Regions from separate parts of the Rhizobium sp. 2YAF20 genome, predicted to be linked through region 1. Evidence: riboswitches for the same ligand, from Rfam matches in the RefSeq annotation. Region 1 holds a riboswitch; each other region holds the start of a gene.
The links. A riboswitch is a leader RNA that binds a small molecule or an ion and turns the genes downstream of it on or off. The one in region 1 is predicted to bind cobalamin.
Positions count from the first base shown of each region.

Region 2: it holds a riboswitch for cobalamin, as region 1 does, so the genes downstream of both, bluB (5,6-dimethylbenzimidazole synthase) here and AB4Z52_RS16180 (aromatic ring-hydroxylating oxygenase subunit alpha) in region 1, are expected to answer to the same signal.
Region 3: it holds a riboswitch for cobalamin, as region 1 does, so the genes downstream of both, AB4Z52_RS04070 (ABC transporter ATP-binding protein) here and AB4Z52_RS16180 (aromatic ring-hydroxylating oxygenase subunit alpha) in region 1, are expected to answer to the same signal.

Region 1 is NZ_JBFRFF010000012.1:37,973-45,470, forward strand. Features, by position in the region: gene AB4Z52_RS16165 (BA14K family protein) at 1-400, opposite strand, end outside; gene AB4Z52_RS16170 (glycoside hydrolase family 25 protein) at 555-1,499, shown strand; gene AB4Z52_RS16175 (2Fe-2S iron-sulfur cluster-binding protein) at 1,529-2,614, opposite strand; gene AB4Z52_RS16180 (aromatic ring-hydroxylating oxygenase subunit alpha) at 2,617-3,861, opposite strand; cobalamin riboswitch at 3,973-4,171, opposite strand; gene AB4Z52_RS16185 (DUF6656 family protein) at 4,494-5,108, shown strand; gene AB4Z52_RS16190 (alpha/beta fold hydrolase) at 5,199-5,900, shown strand; gene AB4Z52_RS16195 (L-threonylcarbamoyladenylate synthase) at 6,038-7,012, shown strand; gene AB4Z52_RS16200 (FAD-binding oxidoreductase) at 7,031-7,498, shown strand, end outside.
Region 2 is NZ_JBFRFF010000003.1:167,259-174,756, forward strand. Features, by position in the region: gene AB4Z52_RS06820 (acyl-homoserine-lactone synthase) at 1-283, shown strand, start outside; one part of gene AB4Z52_RS06825 (IS5 family transposase) at 330-763, opposite strand; one part of gene AB4Z52_RS06825 (IS5 family transposase) at 763-1,084, opposite strand; gene AB4Z52_RS06830 (DUF2865 domain-containing protein) at 1,255-2,535, shown strand; gene bluB (5,6-dimethylbenzimidazole synthase) at 2,839-3,534, opposite strand; cobalamin riboswitch at 3,577-3,784, opposite strand; gene AB4Z52_RS06840 (TolB family protein) at 3,828-4,667, opposite strand; gene AB4Z52_RS06845 (NAD+ synthase) at 4,698-6,377, opposite strand; gene AB4Z52_RS06850 (DUF1003 domain-containing protein) at 6,589-7,119, shown strand; gene AB4Z52_RS06855 (GFA family protein) at 7,133-7,498, opposite strand, start outside.
Region 3 is NZ_JBFRFF010000001.1:842,769-850,266, forward strand. Features, by position in the region: gene AB4Z52_RS04045 (FAD/NAD(P)-binding protein) at 1-413, shown strand, start outside; gene AB4Z52_RS04050 (RrF2 family transcriptional regulator) at 632-1,099, shown strand; gene AB4Z52_RS04055 (SfnB family sulfur acquisition oxidoreductase) at 1,155-2,363, opposite strand; gene AB4Z52_RS04060 (FAD/NAD(P)-binding protein) at 2,852-4,267, shown strand; gene AB4Z52_RS04065 (sensor histidine kinase) at 4,447-5,505, shown strand; cobalamin riboswitch at 5,667-5,887, shown strand; gene AB4Z52_RS04070 (ABC transporter ATP-binding protein) at 5,996-6,808, shown strand; gene AB4Z52_RS04075 (ABC transporter substrate-binding protein) at 6,822-7,498, shown strand, end outside.

The DNA.
Region 1 (7,498 bases):
GGCTGGCACACCACTCGTAGTGCTGCGGATTGATGCCATTGGACGGCGCTGCATAATAGCGCGGCTGGCTGGCGATCGCGCCGCCGATGAGCGCGCCGGCACCGAAGGCTGCCAAGGGATACCAATAACCGTCATTGTAGCGGCGGTAGCCATAGCGATAGCCACCATATCCTCGATAGCCGTTGTAGTATCCTCCTCCGTAATAGCCGCGCCGATAATAGGGGCCACCGCCATAATATCCGTGGCGCCACTGAACCTGCTGCACATCGGCAGGAGCCGCTGGAGACTGGGCTGCGAGCGGCACAGCAGGCATCTGCATCGCAAAGGATGGGCTGAAACTCGTCAAGGCAACTGCCGCTGAAATGGCGAGAGTTGCAACTCTGGTACTCAACTTGAACATTTCCGTCTCCATAGACTGGGGCATTTTTCTTCACAGAAATAACGCTCTGCGTTCAACAAAGGTTCCGTTACGGTCCGGCGCCCAAAACTGACCATCAATTCACGGCACGCGCAAGCTTAACGTGAGATTAACCATAGATGCTTACTATCGTCCCATGAAGGGATATCGGTTTGCTCTCACGCTGATTTGTACTTTCCTGGCTGTTCTGGCCTTCGTCGGACAGGCCTCCGAGGCTTCGGCCGGCGAACGGGAACCATGGAACGATCCCGAATATGCCCTGATCGTCGATGCCTACGAGCTCAACACGATCGACTGGGATCTGCTCGTCAAGGACAAGCGTATTGCCGCCTTCATCTCCAAGGCCTCCGACGGCCTTCCGGAGAGCTTCACCTGCACAGGCGACCATGCCGGCGACAGTGTCGCCCACTGCAAGACGATGTGGCGCAAATATGCCGTCAGCCGCGAGCTTTTCCGCACCCGTCGGATGGTCGCCAAGGCAAACGGCCTGTTATGGGGTGCCTATCATCTCGGCCGGCCAGGAAATCCGATCGACCAGGCAAACCACTTCCTCGACTATGCCGACCCGCAAGCCGACGAGCTAATGGTCCTCGACATCGACGGCATGGATTCCACGCAATTCATGTCGCTCGACGACGCACAGATCTTTGTCGGCCACATCAAGGAGAGGACGGGGCGCTATCCGATCCTCTACGCCAACAACAATGTCGCTAAATTCATCGGCGATCACAGCAGTGCCTATCCCGTGCTGTCGCGGCTGCCGCTCTGGTATGCGCGGTACAAACCCGACGTCGACGGCATCTTCCCGATGGGCAACTGGTCAAGCTTTGCGATGTGGCAGTTTTCCTCCGCCGACAACTGTTCGCTCCGCCGCTGCCCTTACCGCGTCCAAGGGACGCTGACGGATATCGACGTGAACCTCGCGCCCGTGACCAAGGCGCAACTTGCGAAAATCTGGCCCCAGGGCGACCTGTTGCCGCCGCGCCTGGAAGCCCCGTCGTTGATCGCGTCAGCACCTCAGGCACTCCCCCCGACGCCGCCGAAGGCGGAGGTTACCGCGTTGAACTACCAGGATTTCTAATCCGAGGGCGGCCGCTGCGGGTTATGCCGTCAAGCCTCGATCTCGACGTCCGTCTTCGGGCGGGAGCAACAGGCGAGGATGTAACCTTCGTCGATCTCGTCGTCGAGGATGCCGCCATTGTGGTTCATCTCGACCTCCCCCGACAATTTCATGACCTTGCAGGTACCGCAGAGGCCGGATTCGCAGGCGGCGCCGATCCGCACGGCGGAGCCTCGGGCAGCCTGAAGGATCGTCTGTCCGGGCGAACAGGCAACGTCCTTGCCGGCCATGGTGAACCGGATCGAGGTTGCGACCTCTCCATCCTCATTCGGCGAAGGCTCGGGGACCAGTTCGGCCGAGGCTGGCCGGAAGCTTTCCTGGTGATATCGAGCCATGTCGAAGCCGCTGGCCTCGAGCGTCGAGCGAACGAAATCCATGAACACGTCAGGGCCGCAGCAAAACACTGTGCGGTCAAGGAAATCAGGGGCGAGCAGCGCGATCTTCGCCTTGTCGATGCGCCCCTTGAGGCCTGACCACAGCTCCGTGCGGCCGCACTGCTCAACGATGAAGCCGAGGTTCAGATTGGGCATGAAGCGGGCGAGATATTCGAGCTCGGATCGGAAGACGATCTCCGAAGGGCCACGCGAACAGTTGACGAAGGTAATGTCGGCAAGCGGCGCGATATCGCTCATATAACGGGTCATCGACATCATCGGCGTGATGCCGGAGCCTGCCGAGATGAACAGGTACTTCTCTCCGGGATGACGGACGTGGGTGAAATCGCCAAGCGGGCCGAAGGCGCGGATCCGCATGCCGGGCTTGAGGTTCTCAAACATCCAGCGCGTGCCGATGCTGTCCTTCTGCGCCTTGACCGTCACCGCGACCGAGAAGGGCCGCGATGGCGTCGAGGACAGCGTATAGGTGCGCATGACTGGCTCGGGGTCGACCGGAAGCTCCAGGGTGACGAACTGGCCCGGCAGGTAGCGGAACCAGTTCTCTCTATCGGAGCGGAACGTGAAGGTCATCACGTCGGGCGACTCCGGCGTCACCGACAGGCATTCAAGCAGATGCTGCCTGTCGCTCCAGGGCTGCATCTGATCGAGGTGCTGGTGTCGCTGCGAGACCGTCATGTTCATGTTCATGCCACCGCCGAGAGCTTGGACTGCTCGCCCTGCAGCCGGTTGACCATGAAGTTTGAGTACCATTCGACGAACTGCATGACGCCGCCTTCGTGGAGCTCCGAATAGGGGCCGGGCTCATAGGCTGGGGAATGAATGCCGAAGGCATTTTCCTCGACGATGCGGCGGTCTTGATCATTGGTTTCGGTCCAGACGTGGGTCAGTTCCTCGAGATTGTAGTCGACGCCTTCGATCGCATCCTTGTGGACCAGCCACTTGGTCGTGACCGCGGTTTCCTCCGCGTTGAGCGGCAGCACGCGAAACGAGATCGCATGGTCGCCGAGAAGATGGTTCCAGGTCGTGGGGTAGTGGAAAAGCAGCATAGTGCCGATTCCATTGACGGTCACGTCATCCGACAGCGGCCGCTTCACCGCATTCTTTCCCGACATGGTGTAGCTTTCGGCGCCCTCGATCAAGGGCATGCGGGCGGCGCGATACTGGCCATCGGTCGAGAGCTGGAACGTGCTCGGCAGGCCGGCCGCCTCGCAACGCTGCCAGTGCTCCTGGATGACGGGATCGCTCATGGCACCCTGCACGCCGCTGACGGTTGGGGCTTCCGAGAAGGTCCGGCAAAGCTCGGGGTGGTTGGCCGCGCAATGGTAACATTCGCGGTTGTTTTCCCAGACCAGTTTCCAGTTGCCCTTCTCGATGATCGTGCTCTGGAAGGCGACCTTCGCCTCGCTCATGCGGTGCGGCAGCATATAGGGCGCGATCATGTCGCGAACGGGGGCAAAATCGGGAGCTGTCTTGGCCAGGCAAATGAAGATGTAGCCGCCGACGCTTTCACAATGGACCGGCTTCAGATTGAACTGCGTCTTGTCAAAATCCTCGGCCATCTGCCGGGCAAAGAGCAGCGAGCCGTCGAGCTCGTAGGTCCACTGGTGATAGGGGCAGACAAGCTTTGCCGACGAGCCGCGCTCGGAGGTGCAGACGCGGGAGCCGCGATGGCGACAGCTATTGTGGAAGGCGCGGATGACGTTGTCGCGGCCGCGGACGATGACGACGGGGTAGTCGCCTACCTGGACGGTGAAATAATTGCCGGCGCGCGGCACTTCGCAATCATGGCCGATGAACAGCCAATCACGGTAATAGATCATCTCCATATCGAGCTTGAAATAATCCTGATCGATATAAAATGGTTGTTCCAGGCTGAAACCCTGGCGGCGGTTCTTCAACTGCCGGAGAACGTTGTTGCGAATATCCATCTGCATATCCTCATGCGAATTCGTTTGTCCTGGGAGCCGGAGGAAACGGCTGAGCCTCGGCCGAATGCCGATCGCCAGCTGCCTCCGGTCGCCCGCCGCGACCAGTTCAGGTCAAATCACGTTCCCAATGGCTGGTTTCCGGGCTCTGGAGCCGTCCCGAAGGACCGCACGGCACCTTCCCAGGCTTGCGACCCAGTGGTCTTATTGCCATGCTTCAACTCCACCACCGTTGCGGGGGCAGCGCCGGAATTCGACCGGCTTCCCAATTCTCCACCCCCTAGCAGGCGGCACCTCGAGATCACCCCCATATAACCACCTGAGATGATCGCTGTTTGGCTACAATGCGACATCCAATTCGAAATTGACGACAGCCTATCTCGCAACTGCAATAAACCTGCGGGCGTTGCTCATTGTCAATATTCATCAGTGATTTAAGGCAGACATAAAGCCGTGTGAGGTGGCCATTTTACCGTGCCGCAGCACGACCTGGCACATCGCCAATCTCGTTTGCGACATAGTCGAGCCAACTTGGTGGTTTCGCGTCCCCTCGGTTTGACCGGACGCCTTAAGAGGGGCTTAAGCATGATCTCATATTCTTGCCCCAACGATCACCAAGCCCAAGGGCGCGACGCATGGCAAAGCTTAGATATTACGACGCAAGGCCGGGCAAGGTCGTCGAGTCGCCGCGGCCGACGGCGGTCCATACCGAGTTTCTGCGCACCGGGCGGATCATCCGCAACAGCACCGCCAATTGGCTCGCCGAGGAGCGCCGCTACCTCTCCTATGACGAGGTTGCCGACAAGACGGCGCGCAAGCTCCAGGCAGCCGGCGAGAAGACCCACGACCGGCTGAGCAGCTTCCACCGCTCGATCAAATTTCCAAAGCTGATCTTCCACCGAACGCTTGCCGAAAGCCCGCATCTCGGCTATTGCCACGTCACCGCGGCGCGAACGCAATTCGCCAAATACGAAACCGTCAGCTGGGCATTCTACATCGCCAACTTCTTTGCGAAGATCGGCGAAAATGACAGCTTCTTCGAGGAGATCGACGGCAGGGCATCACGGATGTATTTCGCCGTCGCCGTCACCGCAGATGCAGAGGCCAAGGACAAGAAGCTGACGATCAACCGCAACGTTCGCGGCAACGGCGTGTTGTTCCAGACCCACGACCCGCAGGTGGCAATCCGCAACGTCCTCCTGCTCGGCGCCCGCAACGAACAACTCCGCGACATCATCCGCCAGCTTTAGTGGCGTCGATGGTGCGTAATTCTATTCCGGACCGACAAGACAACATCCGAAAGACGAGCTACCGTTGCGTGCATCCACAAGGGGCACCCAATGAGTGATCGCGCGCCAATTCTGTTGATCCCCGGATTGAATTGCACAGTGCGGCTCTTTGCCGGACAGATGGCGCAGCTATCAAGCCTCGGGCCTGTGCTCATCGCAGACCATCGGCGCGGCGATTCCATCGAGACAATTGCGAGCGAAATCCTGGCTGTGGCACCGACGCAGTTTGCCGTAGTTGGCTTTTCGCTTGGCGGCTACATCGCCTTTGAGATCATGCGCAGAACACCGGATAGGGTCGCACGCCTTGCGCTCCTGGGCACATCGGCCCGCGCTGACACCGAGGAACAAATCGAGCGCCGCCGAAAGCGTATGGCAATGGCAGAGCGCGGACTATTTCTTCAGAGTGTGGAAGATCAATTCGCTCAGATCGTGCACCGGACCAGGCGCGAGGACGCGGCGCTCCGAAGAGCTTATCTCAACATGGCAGCGGAATGCGGCGCCGACGCCTTTGTCGCCCATTTGAATGCATCGATACACCGCCCCGACTCCCGCGCCACTCTTGGAAGCATCAAATGTCCAACCTTGGTGATCGTCGGTGAGGATGACCAGGTGACACCTGCAGCGCTCGCCGAGGAAATCTCGAACAGCATCGAGAAGTCCAGCCTGCTCATTCTGCCCGGGTCCGGTCATCTCAGTCCGCTTGAACAACCGGAACTCGTTGCCCAAGCTCTCGTCAATTTCCTTCGAGGCTAGCGAGACAATCCGATGCCATCATGTGTACTCAATATCCCGTTTCTCGTTTGAACAGACGATAAGCCCGCGAGAGAGAACCGCATTGATCCGCCTGCCCGAAAGGCATAATGACAGCCTGAACTGAAACCGGTCAGGCCATGGCACGACATATCGACATTTTGAGCGATCCCGAACGCGGCATCCGCGAAGCGACCATCCTTCTTGCGCGGGGGTTGCCGGTCGCGGTGCCGACGGAGACAGTCTATGGGCTGGCCGCGGATGCGACCAACCCCAAGGCCATCGCCCGCATCTACGAGACCAAGGGCCGGCCGCAATTCAATCCGCTCATCTGCCACATGTCCGATCTTGCCATGGCGGAGCGCCACGCGGTTTTCGATCCGGTGTCGCGCCGGCTGGCGGAAGCGTTCTGGCCGGGGCCGCTGACTTTGGTGCTGCCCTTGAAGGCTGAAAGCACCATCCATCCGCTGGCGACCGCAGGGCTCAACAGCGTCGGGATCCGGGTGCCCATGGGCTTTGCCGGAGAGCTGATCCGCGCCTTCGGACGGCCGCTTGCCGCCCCCAGCGCCAACACCTCGGGCAAGATCAGCGCCACCAGCGCCGACCATGTCGAGGCCGATCTCGGAACCATGATCGAACTGATCCTAGAGGCCGGTTCCTCAGCCGTCGGCGTCGAATCGACCATCGTCAAGATCGAGGACGGCGAGATCAGGCTGCTGCGGCCGGGTGGGCTTGCGGCCGAGGATATCGAGCGTGTCGCCGGGCAGGCGCTCGTGCGCAAGGAGGGGGCGACGCCGGCGATCGAGGCACCAGGCATGCTTGCCTCGCACTATGCGCCTGGCGCTGCGGTTCGCCTCGATGCGCGCGACGTCTCCTTTGGCGAGGCGCTCATTCGCTTCGGTGCCGCTGACATTGTCGGCGAGAAGAATGCGACCATCGTGCTCGATCTCAGCGCTTCGGGCGATCTTTCCGAAGCCGCCGCCAACCTCTTCGATTTCATGAAGCGCGCCGATGCGAGCGGCGCTTCGACAATCGCCTTTTCCGCCATTCCCGACGAGGGCCTTGGCGAGGCGATCAACGACCGACTGCGCCGCGCCGCAGCCCCCCGCGAATAGACAAAGCAAGGACCGGCCATGAGCAATTCCGCAGCATCATCTGTTACCCCTGCCCCCGCTTCTCCCGCCCTCCTTGACCGCTTCGCCTCCATCGTCGGCGAGGCGCATGTCCTGCGCGACCCGTCTGACATCGCGCCGCGTCTCGTCGAGAACCGCGGGCTTTATCATGGCGCGTCGCCGATGGTGCTGAAGCCGGGATCGGTCGAGGAAGTCTCGGCCATTCTGAAGCTTGCGACCGAGACCGGAACGGCGATCGTGCCGCAGACGGGGAATACCGGCCTTGTCGGCGGCCAGACGCCGCGCGAGGGCGGCTCCGACATCATCCTCTCGCTGGAGCGGATGAACCGCATCCGCGACATCGATCCGGTCGCCAATATCGTTGTCGTCGATGGCGGCTGCATCCTTGCCGATGTCCAGAAGGCCGCGGAGGATCACGGGCGGCTGTTTCCGCTGTCGCTCGGCTCCGAGGGCTCCTGCCGGATCGGC
Region 2 (7,498 bases), on a different contig from region 1:
GGTCGCCGCCGCCGAATTAATGTGCGGCGTCGGCGAGCTCGGGCTCACCTCCGGCCTTTCGCACATCGTCACTGTTACCGACGTCTTCCTCGAGCGGATGTTCCGCCGCATGGGTTGCCCGGGCAAGCGCATCGGCGAGCCGAAGAAGATCGGCTCTGTCCATGCGGTCGCCGTTTCCTGGGAGGTCAACGAGGATCTGTTGTCACGCATGAAGACCGTAGCCGAGATCGACGGCCCCGTCCTGGAAGTACCGACAACCATGGCGCTCGCGCGCGCCGCCTGATCTCGGCCGTTCTCGAAAATCCCGCGGCTGGCGCTAGAGCCTGTCGTCAGTTAAGCCAAAATACGATGCAGACGAGTTGGATTGCGGCGAGAAAGGTATTCGCCAACTTATCGTAGCGTGTCGCGATTGCCCGGAATCCTTTGAGTTTGCAGAACAATCGCTCGACGAGATTTCGCTCCCGATAGAGAGCGAAATCTGTTTTGCGTTGGACAAGCCGGTTCGCCTTGGATGGGATAACCGGCATGATCCCTCGATTTTCGAGGGTCTCGATCAATTCATTTGCATCATAAGCTTTGTCGGCCAGGAACGCGCTGGGCTTGAGCTCTTCCAGCAATGGCGCTGCCTGGCTGAGATCGGATTGCTGACCGGGCGTGAGCGTCGCGGCGACGGGATTGCCCAAAGCGTCGACAATCAGGTGAATTTTGGTGGTCAGGCCCCCTCTGGATCTGCCGATGGCCTGATCCGCGCCGTTTTTTTTAGCGCCCCGGCACTGTGCTGATGGGCACGAATGATGGTGGAATCGAGCATCATGTACTCATTGTCCCGGTCTTCGGATAACGCCTTAAAGATACGTTCGAAAACACCGCTTTCGCACCACCGGCGCAGTCGCTTGTGGGTCACTTTCCAATCACCAAACCGCTCGGGAAGATCGCGCCAGGGAATCCCCGCACGATAGCGATACAGAACCGCTTCGACAAAAAGCCGGTTGTCCGACGCCGTTCCACCAACATGACCCTCTCGACCGGGAAGGAAATCCTTGATCCGCTCCCATTGATCATCTCGCAATCCATATCGACGCATCGGTCAGCTCCATATCAGGCCGACACTCGAGGAATCACATATGGAGGACCGTGGGTAGACTCTTTTGACGATTGATGACGCCAAATCATACACGCAGAACGGCAGTCTTGAGCACAAACAAGCCTAACTGACGACAGGCTCTAGGTCTTTCAGCATCTTATTAAGAGAGAATGTTGTATATCAAAGGCAGGCGGGCTGGCCATGCCAACCCATGGGCAATCCCTTTGCCAGGCGCCCTGATCGAGGACGGGACTGTAATGCGCAGCCGGAACGTTTCCTTCATATTTCTGGCGTCGCTCACGGCGGCAGCGCCGGTCTCAGCGCAGATGAATCCAATCTGTGACGACCTGCGCGGGCGGCTTGCCGACGTCAGCGAGACCATTGGCACGACCCACCGGGCGCGAGCCGGCTCGAACGCCATTGCCCAGTTGAGCCAGGACATTAGCAAGGCCGTCAACGACCTGCGAGATCGCGGCTGTGCCTCCGACGGCGCATCGATTGCCAGCGCCAACGATGCCGCTGCCTGCGACCAGCTTGGAAGCGCGATCGATCGCATGCAGGAGCAGATGCGCTATCTGATGGATCAGCGCGCCGGCCAGGGCGGCGGATCTGATAAGGCTCTGCGCGGCGAGCTTGAGACGGAGTTGCGCGACAATGGCTGCGACCAACCATCGTCGATGGGCTTCGATACGACGATCAGCGATCGGACGGACGAACCGGCGACCCCGGACCAGCAGGCAATGCGGACCGACTCATTCTTTCCGCCGATGGATCGGGCCTCTCCCCGTCCGCCGATCGCCGCGCGCGGCTTGCCGCGAAATGCCTATGGCACGCCTGCAGGTGGCTACGGCGCCAGCGTCCGGACCGTCTGCGTGCGGACCTGCGATGGCGGCTTCTTTCCGATGACATCGGATGCAACCGCCGCCGATTTCCAGCGCGACGCAGACAGCTGCGCCAAGATGTGCCCGGGTGTCCAGACGGAACTCTTCTTTCACTACCTGCAGAGCCAGGAAACGACCCAGATGGTCTCGGCATCAACCGGGGCGCCCTATAGCACCATGCCCTACGCCTTCGCTTACAAAAAGCGGGCGCCCGGCGAAAAGTCCTCATGTAGCTGCAACATGTCGGCCTATTACGATGAGATCAAGCGCGAGAACGCGATAGGCGAGCAGCCCCGCCAGCCGGCAAACGCCGCCATCGGGGCTCAACCCGAAAACTCGATCACAAACATCCCGAATGGTTCGATAACCACCATCCAGACTATCAAGCCTCTGCCACCCGCCCCAGCCCCGCAATCGACAGCCAAGAGCGAACCAGCAAAGCAGCCCGAAGACAGACCCTACGACCCGGCAAGCAAGGTCCGCCAGGTCGGCCCGCAATTCCTGTCGGGCGATGAGGGCAAGATCGACCTTAAACATCCGGTAATCCCCGGTGCCCAACCGGCGCAATAGGCAACGCCAATGGCGCGAAAGCTAGTGACTGACGGGGACAGGCGAAACGGTCGCGTGTCCCGCGCGCAGCTCTAAAGATTGAACAAGATCGCCCCATCGGACGGAGGCGACGCTGGCGCGTCAGCGGCAGCCAGTGCAGCGGCTGATGCGGCAGGGATGTCCTCGTTAAGCCGTGTGGTGGCATTATAGAGCTTGCCGATAGCCGGATCGCTACCGGGATTGCATCCGAATCCGACAGGGAAGCCTCGGCGGCAGTTGCATAAATGGGCTGTTTCGTCGGTACGGTGACGGCGCAGATATGGATCAGCGTTCCGGGTCCGGCTGTTGCCAGCGATCATGGAACACCAGTTCGTCGAGTGGCAATCTCTGTCGCCAACCTTTCACCGCAAGCTCCGGCTCGCGGTACAATTCATCGACAAAGCCGAGACAGAGCCAGGCGATGATCTCGATCCTCTCGGGAATGCCCAGCAGCGCGCGAATATCGGCATCGTGAAAGATGCTGACCCAGCCGACGCCGACGCCTTCTGCTCGTGCCGCAAGCCAGAGATTCTGCACGGCGCAGACCGTCGAAAAAGCATCCATCCGCGGATTGTGCGTTCGCCCAAGCACCACGCTGCCGGCACGGTCTGGATCGCAGGTGACGCAGATGCTGAGCGGCGCCTTGCGGATACCCTCGAGCTTCAGAGAGCGATATGTATCGCGCCGCTCTGCATCGAACATCAAGGCTGCCTCATCATTGGCGCGGCTGAAAGCGCGCCAGGCGGCTTCGCGAACACCGGTATCGCGCACCAGAACGAAATTCCATGGCTGCATGAACCCGACGGAGGGTGCGCTATGGGCAGCGCCAAGCAACCGGCCGACCAGATCATCGGGCAAAGGGTCGGGCAGGAACTGGTCGCGCACGTCGCGCCGCGTCTCTATGGCGCGGTAGACCGCCTGGCGCTCCGCAGTCGAAAAGGCTGTCGCATGGACGAAAACGTCCTTCGGATCGGGTCGCATCGTCTATCCCCAACAATGCCGACTTTGCCGCCGTCCGCGCGGATCAGTCTATCGTATCAGGCCGGTCTTCTGACTTGGCTTCGTCTGATCGCCGCTGCCTTCCCGGTTTAACGACCAGTGGCAAGTTATTGGAAGAGAATGCTATCCCCTCCCCGCGACGATCATCCGCCTCACAGCGTTGGGCACGTGCCGGAATTTCGCCGGCTTCCCGATTCTCCCGCTTTCGCGGGCACCTGACGACAAAGCTATGCGCGATCCACCTGCCGAAAGCAAGTGGATCGCACCGCATTGTCTCAGGCTGCCGGCTCGTACCTGACAAAGGCGAACTCTTCGCCATCCGGCGACCAGCACGGAACATTGATCGTTCCCTGCCCGCCGAAAAGCTCCAACAGCGTCACGAGATTTCCGCCATCCATGTCCATCAGCCGCAGCCTGACATTCAAATCGCGCGGATGATCGAACACATCTGCGTCGTAGGAGAGGAACAGAACCTTTTCGCCACTCGGCGACGGATGCGGAAACCAGTTGCCGTAATTGTCGTCGGTGATCTGTTGGACATCGGTACCGTCGGGCCGAATGCGCCATATCTGCATGAGACCGGAGCGGCTGGAATTGAAATAGATCCACTCCCCATCTGCCGAATAATCGGGGCCGTCATTGCGGCCCTCGCCATGGGTCAGCCGCCGCTCCTCGCCGCCACCGACCGGGATCGTGTAGATGTCGAAAACCTCGTCGCGAATGCCGCAATAGGCAAGGCTCTTACCGTCCGGCGACCAGCCATGCCAATAGGACGGCAGCTTGGTCGTCACCTGTCGCGGCGACCCGCCCTCTGCCGGCAGCAGGTAGATGCAGGATTTTCCCAGCAGCGTTTTGTCGGAGATCGCAAGCAACGAACCATCAGGCGAAATCCCGTGGTCGTTGTTGCATCGGACGGCATAGCCGGTATCGATCTCCTCCACCTCGTCGAAGTCGTCGCTGTCATCAATCGGCACGCGGTAAAGCAGGCCATCGCCGTTCACCAGCAGATAGCTGCCGTCAGGAGCAAAATTCGGCGCCTCCACCAGCTGGTCGGTTTGCCAGACGACACCGGTCTCGCCCGTGCGGATGTTGTAGATCTCGACGGAACTTCGCATGGATACTCCAAATTGGAAAATGTCGGTTGCCTACCTGTCGCGGAACCGGTTGGTGATCGGATAGCGCCGGTCTCGGCCAAAGTTTTTCCTGGTAATCCTGACCCCAGGTGCTGACTGCCGGCGCTTGTATTCGGCAAGATAGAGCAGATGTTCGATGCGATGCACGGTCGCAACGTCATGGCCGCGGGCAACGATGTCGTGGACCGCCATCTCGTTCTCCACCAGGCATTCGAGGATGTCGTCGAGTACGGGATAAGGCGGCAGCGAGTCCTGGTCCGTCTGGTTGGGCCGAAGCTCCGCCGAAGGCGCCTTGTCGATGATGTTGACCGGGATCACCTCACCCGACGGCCCAAGCGCATCCGGCGGCACATGCGCATTGCGCCAGCGCGCCAGCGCATAGACCTGCATCTTGTAGAGGTCCTTGATCGGGTTGAAGCCGCCGTTCATATCGCCGTAAAGCGTAGCGTAACCGACCGACATTTCGGACTTGTTGCCTGTCGTCACCACCATCGAGCCGAACTTGTTGGAAATTGCCATCAGGATCGTTCCGCGAGCGCGGCTTTGCAGGTTCTCTTCGGTAATGCCGCTGTCCGTCCCCTCGAACAGGCCGGCCAGCGCCGAAGAGAAGCCTTCGACCGGCGCCTCGATCGATACAATGTCGTAGCGGCAGCCGAGCGCCCTGGCGCAATCGGCGGCATCCGTGAACGAATCCTCCGAGGTGTAGCGATAGGGTAGCATCACGGTGCGCACCCGCTCCTCGCCGAGCGCGTCCACCGCAATTGCGGCGCAAATAGCCGAATCAATGCCGCCGGAAAGGCCAAGGACAACCGTCTTGAAGCCGTTCTTGTTGACGTAGTCGCGGAAGCCGAGCAGGCAGGCGCGATAGTCGGCTTCCTCGTGCTCAGGGATATGCGACCTCGGACCTTCGGCGCAATGCCAGCCGGCGTCGCCCTTCCTCCAGACCGTCACCGCCTGCGTCACCTCGAACTGGCTCATCTGGAAGGCAAGCGACTTGTCGGCGTTGAAGGCGAAGCTGGCACCGTCAAAAACCAGCTCGTCCTGGCCGCCAACCTGGTGGGCATAGATCATTGGCAGGCCGGTCTCGATTACCTGCTTCAACACGACCTGATGGCGAATGTCGACCTTGCCGCGGTAATAGGGCGATCCATTCGGCGACAGCAGGATTTCAGCGCCGCTCTCGGCCAATGTCTCGCAGACGCCAAGATCGCCCCAGATATCCTCGCAGATCGGAATGCCAAGCCGCACGCCGCGAAAGTTCACAGGCCCCGGCATGGCGCCCTGGTCGAAGACGCGCTTCTCGTCGAATTCGCCGTAGTTCGGCAGATCGACCTTGTCGCGAACGGCGATGACCTTGCCGCCATCGAGAACGGCGATGGCATTGTATCGCCCGGTCTCGTCCTGTCTTGGAAATCCGATGATGACGCCGGGGCCGCCATCCGCGGTGTCGGCAGCAAGGCTTTCAACGGCCTTCCAACAGGCACGGATGAAAGCCGGCTTCAGCACCAGATCCTCAGGCGGATAGCCGCAGAGAAACAACTCCGTGAACAGCACGAGGTGGGCGCGCTCTCGCGCAGCATCCGCCCGCGCCTCACGCGCCTTGGCAAGGTTGCCCGAGACATCGCCAACGGTTGGATTGAGTTGCGCAACGGCAATGCGGAACGACTGGGTGATCGAGTCTTGTTCTGTCATACGCCACATTTAGCGCTGGCATGCGGCCTCTGCAACGCTCCCGCCTACACAATTCGTCACTGCAGCGACGAGAAAATAGGACCGCGGTCACGAGCCCGCGAAAACCGCATTGCTCGGCCACCAGCTCGCCACCTGAGACGTTGTTTCACGTTGCAATTTGCAGCGACAAAAGAATACTGGCACCGAAGACGATCAGCCCGCGGAGCCAGGCATGTATAACCTACCGAATTTCGTTCACACCCATTTCGACAAGTCTGCCGATGAACTTGGCGACATTGAAAAGCGCGTGCTGAAAAAGGCACATGAACGCAAGATCATCTCCACCGACGTCAACGCCGCTTTGTTGGCCGAAGCATCGCTCGGCCAGCGGCTGGCCGACGATATCGCGCGGATAGGCGGCTCCTGGGGCTTCATCATCTCCTTCCTGCTGTTCCTGACCATCTGGACGGTGGTCAACACCATCCTGCTGGCCACCCGTGCCTTCGATCCCTACCCCTTCATCTTCCTCAATCTCCTGCTATCGATGATCGCCGCCATACAGGCGCCAATTATCATGATGTCGCAGAACCGCCAGACCGAGCGCGATCGCTTCGAGGCGGCCAAGGACTACGAAGTCAATCTCAAGGCGGAACTCGAAGTCCTGTCGTTGCATCAGAAGATCGACTTGCAGGTCCTCACCGAGCTGTCGTCCCTGCGCGAGGAGATATCCCGCCTGACGACCGCATTGGCGGCAAAGGGCTGACGGGAGCTGAAAATCAGTCGGACGGCCCTGCCGTCAGCAGACCCGGCCGACCCTGCCGATACTGCGGCAGGCCGTCGGCGATCTCATAGAAGTCGCCCTTGTCGGCACAAAAGATGTGGTAGGCCAGTTTGAGATCGCTCGGTTCGTCGAACAGGCCTGCCATGATCGAAATCTCGTCGGCGCCATCCGCTACCCAGAACAAGGCCGAGCCACACACGGAGCAGAAACCACGGCGCGCGAACGAACTGGCGCGGTACCAGCTAACCCTGTCCTCGCCTTCGATCTCGAGATTGTCCAACGGGACGTTGGTCGCGGCGTAGTAGAGCCCCGTCTGTCTGCGGCATTGAGAACAGTGGCACGCGACGACCTCCCGCAACTT
Region 3 (7,498 bases), on a different contig from region 1:
CGGCTTCGGTCGAGGAGGTTCGCAGCGACGGCGCGCAGATCGATTGCCGTCTGCGGCTCAGCCGTTCGGCCCGGCGCGTCGAACATCGATTTGACGCGGTCGTGGTAACGACGGGCCCAGGTCACGGCGGTATCCTTGGCAGCCAGCCATGGATCCGACAGCTCGCGGAAGCCGGCTATCTGTCGCTCGACGGTACCGCGCTCGGGCTTGCCTGCGACACGGCATCGCGCGCCCTGGGGCTTGGCGGCGAGGTTTCGCCGCAGCTCTATATCTCCGGCCCGCTGGCGCGCGGCACCTTCGGCGAGCTGATGGGGCTGCCGCAGGTGTCGGAACATGCGCTCTTCGTTGCCGACGAGATCGGCCAGGCTCTGGGTCAGAATAGGTTCGGCGCGCTCGATATTAGTGCCGCGTGACACTGCTCGCCGGCGTGGCAATCGTTGCATCGGCGATACATCTGCGGGATTTTAAGAACATAAACTATACAATTTGTGAGTTATTGCCTTGTTTGCGGCTGATTCTGGGGATATTTCCTGATCTTAGACGTTCGATCTGCTGCATACGCCGTTCTTGATAGACGCGCCGATGACGTGCCGGATTTTTGGCAACTGAATTTTCAGTAAAGCGAAGAGCAATGCTTACGAAAAAAGGGAAATACGGATTGAAGGCGCTGGTCGATCTGGCTCGCCTCGCTCCGGGCGAGACCGCTTTCATCAACGATATCGCCTCGCGCAACAATATCCCGAAGAAGTTCCTTGATACCATCCTTTTGGAATTGAGGAATTCGGGCGTTCTGCGCTCAAAGAAGGGGCCGGGCGGCGGCTATTCACTGTCGCGGCCGGCTGCCGATATCCGCATCGGCCACGTCATTCGAACGCTCGATGGTCCGCTGGCGCCGATCCGCTGTGCCAGCCGCACGGCTTACGAAGCCTGCGACGACTGTGCCGATCCGGAGCGCTGTCAGGTGCGTCGTTCGATGACGGAAGTGCGCGATGCGATCGCTTCCATCCTCGACAACATGACGCTCGAACAGTTTGTCGCCACCGGAGGCCGTGGCATCGAGGCGGGGGACGAAGATTTCCGGGCGTCGAACGCCAGCTGACCGCATATTCCTTGATCCCGCCTTGTCACGCCGGCCTCGAGCCGGCGTTTCGATTTCAGGGCACCTCGTTTTTCGGCGGCTCGATGTCGTTTAGATGATAGTTTCCAACGGTGTGATGTTTCTGCGAAGTCGGTTCTCGTGCCGCGTGGGCGCGGGCGTTGCGCCAATGGCGGTCGAGGTTCAGGCCTATCCGCGTCGAGGAAGTGCCGGCAAGCTCGAACAGCGCCGTTGAGGCTTCGATCCCGATTTCAGCCGCCAGCGCACTTGCACCCACGACTGAAAGCGCTGCGTCGATAACGTGCGCCTCGGTCGCATTGATCTGGGCGATGTCGAGTTTCCCACCGGCCCGTTCGATCATCGCGGCTGCCGCTTCGATGCGGACCGCAATCTCGCCGATCCGCGCGATCGTCAGCGGATTGTCGGCAGCGCGCCTGATGCCGCCGTCCATCCGGGGTTGGGCATTGCTCCTGACGAAGTCTACCGTCGCGGCGAAAGCAGCGCGGGCAATGCCGAGGTCGACACCGGCGCGGGTAATCCGCCCGACGGCACCGATCGTCGTCGGTTGCTTCAGACCGTTGTCGAGGCGGATGACCGCTTCGGCATCGACGTAGACATTGTGCAGGATCGTCGTCCCGCCGCCGTTGGTGCGCTGACCGAACCCGTCCCAGTCATCGATGAGCTGAATGCCTTCGCTGCGCCGGGGCAGGAGGGATAAAACCCGTTCGTCAGCGGGATCGCGTGCGAAGACAGCAATCCAATCGGCAAAGAGAATGCCCGTCGAATGGGCCTGCCGGCCACCGAGCCTGTAGCCGGCGCCATCGGCTGTCAGCCGGGTCTCCTGGGCGATTGCCGTCGGCGCGGAAAATGCGCCGGCCATGCGATCACCGGTAAGCGCCCGCGCAAAGGCGATTTGCTTCTGCTCCTCGTTATCGGCCAGGCGCAAGATTTCGAGCACATGGAAGTGGCTCTGCGATATCTCGGCAATCGAGGGGTCGCCTTGGGCAAGGATCGCGATGATTTCCGCAAGTATGGCGTTGGAGATGTCGAGCCCCTCATATTCGGAGGGAACGGAGACGCCGAGCAGGCCGGATTGCGAGAGAGCTTCCAGCTCGTCGTCCGGCAATATGCGGTTGATGTCGCGGTCGCTGGCGAGCCTTGCAAAATCGGCGGCAAGCGAGCGTGCGGCTTCCAGCGCCTCGTCATCGCTTTGGATAAGGCGTGCCGGGGGTCGGGTGCGCTCGTGCAACTGCGATACGGTTCCCATCCATCACTCCATCAGCTACCCGGTATTTGTGACTTATCCGCGAGCGCGGGTAAGTCCGTCTATTCTACAGATGATGCTCGCATTAGATTTTCTTTGCTTATCTGCCGGTCGCCTGTTGGAATAATAAGCGCCACGCCGGCAAAATGTAGTCCAACGTCGTTTTTTCTTGGCCAGTCGGTCGGCCGTTTCGGAGCCTTCGTTAAGAACCTTCTCACGGGGTGCTTGCAAGAAAGCGCTTGCTAGAAGCGCATTTTCGCGCTTTGTTATACGACTAAACGTGTAGACTATTAACACATCGAAGGTTGGCCCGGCGGGGATTTTCGCCCGTGTTTGCTTCGATGTCGTCGGATCGGTTGTCGATTTCCATGCCGATCCCAGAGCGGCCAGGGGCTCATGTGGCCGCAGCCCGCAACTGTGCGGATGGCAGGCAAGCGCGTATCAGAGTGCCTAGAAAACCATGATCGACCATCTCCAACGCAGGAGTTGATATGACGGTTCGGGGACTTTTTTCTTCACGGGTAGCGGCTTCGGCCCGGCCTTCCGCCATGCCACGCATCGCCGTCGTTGGACGCGGCTTTTCCGGCATGATGACTGCGATCGCATTGATGAAGACCATGCGGACGCCGTTTCATCTGCAGCTCTTCGACCCGAATTCCAGCGTCAGCGGCGGGCAGGCGCTCGCCTCTGGCCATTCCAGCGAAATTCTCAATAGTCGTGTTCGCGACCTTTCGGTGTCCTCGGGCGATGCCGATGATTTCAATGATTGGCTTTGCGCCAATACTGAATTTCGCACCGCCGTGCCGGCAGCCATACCGGGTTTCCAGCAGATCTTCGTGCCGAAAAGCATCTTCAGCGACTATGTCTACGAGCGATTTTCCGAGGCGCTTGCTGCCCGTCGGGACATATCGGTGCAGGTCAGCAACGACCCCGTTCTCGCTCTTCGCCGCAGCCGAGGCAATCGCTTCCTCGTGGAAAGCGCCAGTGCGTCCAATCCCCTGTTCGACACCGTCATTCTTGCCACCGGATATGGCATCGGCGATCCTCAAACGGAGGTCGCCAGTGCGGCCGATCCATCCTCCCCGGTTCGCGCCCGCCGACTAGTCGCGCGCCCGCATACGGTTCTCCTTGGCAGTGGCTTGCGCGTGGTCGATCGACTGCTGCAAATGCGTGAAAGCGGATATAGCGGCCAGATCACCATTATTTCCAAACATGGCTTCCTTCCGCAAAGCCACACCCGCATCAATGCTGACCCGGTTTTCCCGGCTGAGGCAATGCCGGCGCGTTTGAGCGGGATCGTGCGGTTCGTCCGTCAGGCCTGTCGCCAGGCGGAGGCCGGCGGCCAGAACTGGCAATCGGTCATGAATGGTTTGCGCAAACACGCCCGCTCTTTGTGGCGCGCCCTGCCGGCCTGGGAGAAACAGCAATTCAACAGGCATCTCAGGGCGATCTACGACAGCCATCGGAATCGCCTGCCGGAGGCCATGCATGTTCGGTTGCGGCGAGAGCTTGCGGAGGGAAATACCCTCCTTCGCAGGGGGCAGATCCTGCGAATGACGCCAACCGGTCTCGTCATGACACCGGTCGGACGGCCTGAGGAAGAACAGATCTACGCCGACCAGATCGTCGACTGCCGATGTCAGGCGCCCGATCTCGATACGCCGCTGATGCGAAGCCTCATCGACGCAGGCCTTGCGATGCCGGACGAATTGCATCTGGGGCTCGCCGTCAGCGCCAGGGGCGAGCTTGTCGTCGACGATCGCGCTACGGACGGGCTCTTTGCCGTTGGTCCGCTTGGCCTCGGCAGCCTGCCGGACATTGATCTGGTGCCCGAGATCGTCACCCAGGCCTATGCGGCGTCCGAGGGTATATCGGCGCGCTTCTACCCACGCTGCCAGGCGGTCTGAATCCGATCGAATTCCTCGATGTGTTGACGCGATCCGCGAACAGCGATGCGTCCCTCGCGTGTAGGGCGTATTGGTGTTCGCGGGTCGCGGCATAGCGTATGTGCAGCATTAGAGATAAGCGGTAGTAATGTGGGACGAACTGGGTAGTTCGTCGTCGTCATGAAGATACTGGAGGCGGAATGATTGAGCCGGAGGCCAACGCTGACACCACCATCGATATCCTTTACATCGACGATGATGAGGCGCTTGGCGCGCTTACGCGCCGGAATATGGAACAGCGCGGTTATCGAATTCATCTGGCGCTCGATGGCGCTTCCGGTTTTGCAAGGCTAGCCGAGGGCGATATCGATGCGATCTTGCTGGATCACTTTCTCAAAGACGAGACCGGTCTTGATATTCTTCCCTGCATTGTTTCGATGCCGGATCATCCGCCGGTGATCTATGGCATCGGTTCTGGCGACACCAGCGTCGCGGTCGCGGCGCTGAGGGCTGGTGCAGATGACTACGTCGTCAAGGATGTCTCCGACGATTACTTCGATCTTCTGTCGGCAGCGCTCCAGCAGGGGCTCGAACGTGTGCGTTTCCGCCGCGACATGATGCGCACGCAGGAAGTCATTCGCCAGGAGCGGGATCGCGCGGAGCTGCTGCTTGCGGAAGTCAATCACCGTATCGCCAACAGCCTGGGGCTGGTTGGAGCATTGATTCGGATGCAGGCATCGGTGACTGAAGACCAGGGGACGATCGACGCACTGCAGGAAACACAGATGCGGATCAACGCGATCGCCAGCGTCCATCGGCGGCTCTATACCAGCCATGAGGTCGGCACGGTCCGGCTCGATGAATATCTCGATAACTTGCTGCAGGAGCTCGAGGCCTCGATGCGCAACGACAAGCGGCCGCATGGCGTGGCGCTCGCCTGTGAACGGGTGAGCCTTTCGACCGACAAGGTGATCACACTCGGCCTCATTGTCAGCGAGCTCGTTACCAACGCCTTCAAATATGCCTATCAGGAAGGAGAGGCCGGTGAAGTCCGCGTCGTGGTCAGAAGGAGCGGCGTCGATGACCTGCGTGTCCATGTCGAAGACGACGGCGGCGGTTTCGATCCCGCTGCTGCGCCGAAGGGAACGGGCCTCGGCTCCAAATTGTTGGGGGCAATGGCTTCCAGTCTCAAAGCAGAGATCGTCTATGATCCGGATCATCTAGGCACGCGCGCCGTCTTCATCTTTCCCATCGATTGACAGTTTCCTCATTGCGTAATCCGGATGATTTCTTATTGCCAATCGTTATGATATAACATATCAGATCTGGCGAGGCGGGTCGATGTGCGGACCTTTCATGCGGGCAGACGGGGACAACTGACAAATCGTCGGGATCGCAGTTGCCCGTCTGGCAATTCCGTGAGACGAGTGAGGGTGATGGTGCTGCCGCCGGGATTATCCGGAGGGCGGCTGAAAAGGGAACACGGTGAGGATTACCCATCAGGGGCCAAAACCGTGGCTGCCCCCGCAACTGTAAGCGGAGAGTGCGTTCGCGATATGCCACTGGCTTTTTATAGGCCGGGAAGGCGCGAACGGACTGTGACCCGCGAGCCAGGAGACCTGCCATCGATGGTGTCAACGTAACGGACGGGGTGTTCCGAGTGGAAAATGCGTGGTCGGGAGAGGGTGCAGATGCGCCCGAATGCCTTATCGTGACTTTGCCTCCGGCGAGATCTCCGGGAGGCGGTCCATGGGCAATGCGAACAACCAGGCGGGTCGGTCCGCCTCCAAGCAGGCGCGACTCGATGTCGACGGGCTGAGCTGGGGTCCAAGGCCCGGGCAACACATCATCGCGAATATGAGCCTTACTGTTGCGGCTGGTGAGCGGCTGGCGATCATCGGCCCGAACGGCGCCGGGAAATCGACGCTACTTCGTTGCCTTTATCGTGCAGTGCGGCCGGCTCGCGGCTCGGTACGCCTCGATGGGATCGATCTCTGGTCGATCTCGCCGCGGGAAGTCGCAAAGCGTATCGCCGTCGTACTCCAGGAGACGCCTGCGGATTTCCCCTTCAGCGTCCGGGACGTGGTGATGATGGGCCGCATCCCGCATCGAAAGGGATTGTCGCGTTGGAGCGAGCGCGACCACGACTTGACAGCAATGGCGCTGGATGAGCTCGAGCTCCGGCATCTTTCGCGCCGGCAATTCTCCTGCCTGTCCGGTGGTGAGAAGCAGCGGGTGCTGATCGCCCGCGCGGTCGTACAGGAGCCCGAGATCATCATCCTCGACGAGCCGACCAACCATCTCGACATCCGGCATCAGCTCGAGATTCTCGCATTGTTGAAGGGTCTTGGCCCAACGATCGTCATGACCTTGCATGACATCAATCTCGCAGCGGACTTTGCCACCAAGGTCGCCATCATCCAATCAGGGCGCATTGCCGGCCATGGCTCGCCTCAGGAGGCACTGACCGCCCAGCGCATTTCGGCTGCCTTTGACGTCACAGCCTGCGCGCATCGCGTCGTCGATGCTGAGCCCAGCCGTTTCACTTTTTCCCTCATCTGACAGGAGTTTCACCATGCGTATTCGCTACGGCCTATTGGCCGGCCTCTTCCTTGTCTCAACAATGCTTGCAAGCGCTGCCGGGGCGGAGCAAGTGACCGTGCGAAGCTGCAACCATGATGTCACCTTCGACAAGGTGCCGCAGCGGGCAATCGCCAATGACGTCAATCTCATCGAAATGATGCTGGCATTGAAGTTGACCGACAGGATGGTCGGCTATACCGGCGTTTCCGGCTGGAAGACGCTTGATGAGAAGCTGCGCAAGGCCGTCGAGGAATTGCCGGAGCTTTCGCCGAAATATCCGACCAAGGAGGTGTTGCTGAATGCCGATGCCGACTTCTATTTCGCCGGCTGGAACTACGGCATGAAGGTCGGCGGCGAGGTGACGCCGGAAACGCTCGCGCCATTCGGCATCAAGGTCTACGAGCTCACCGAATCCTGCATCTTCGTCATGGGCAAGAGCAAGCCGACCATGGACGACATGTTCGTCGACCTTTTGAACCTCGGGAAGATATTCCACGTCTCGGACAGAGCCGAGGCTCTGGTCGCAAGCTATCGCAAGCAGCTTGTCGAGATCGCCGCGAAGATTGGTCATGCCGATCGACCGGTGCGGGTGTTCGTCTATGACTCCGGCGAGGAAAAGCCGTTCACCTGTGGCCGTTATGGTATTCCGACGGCGATGATCGAGGCTGC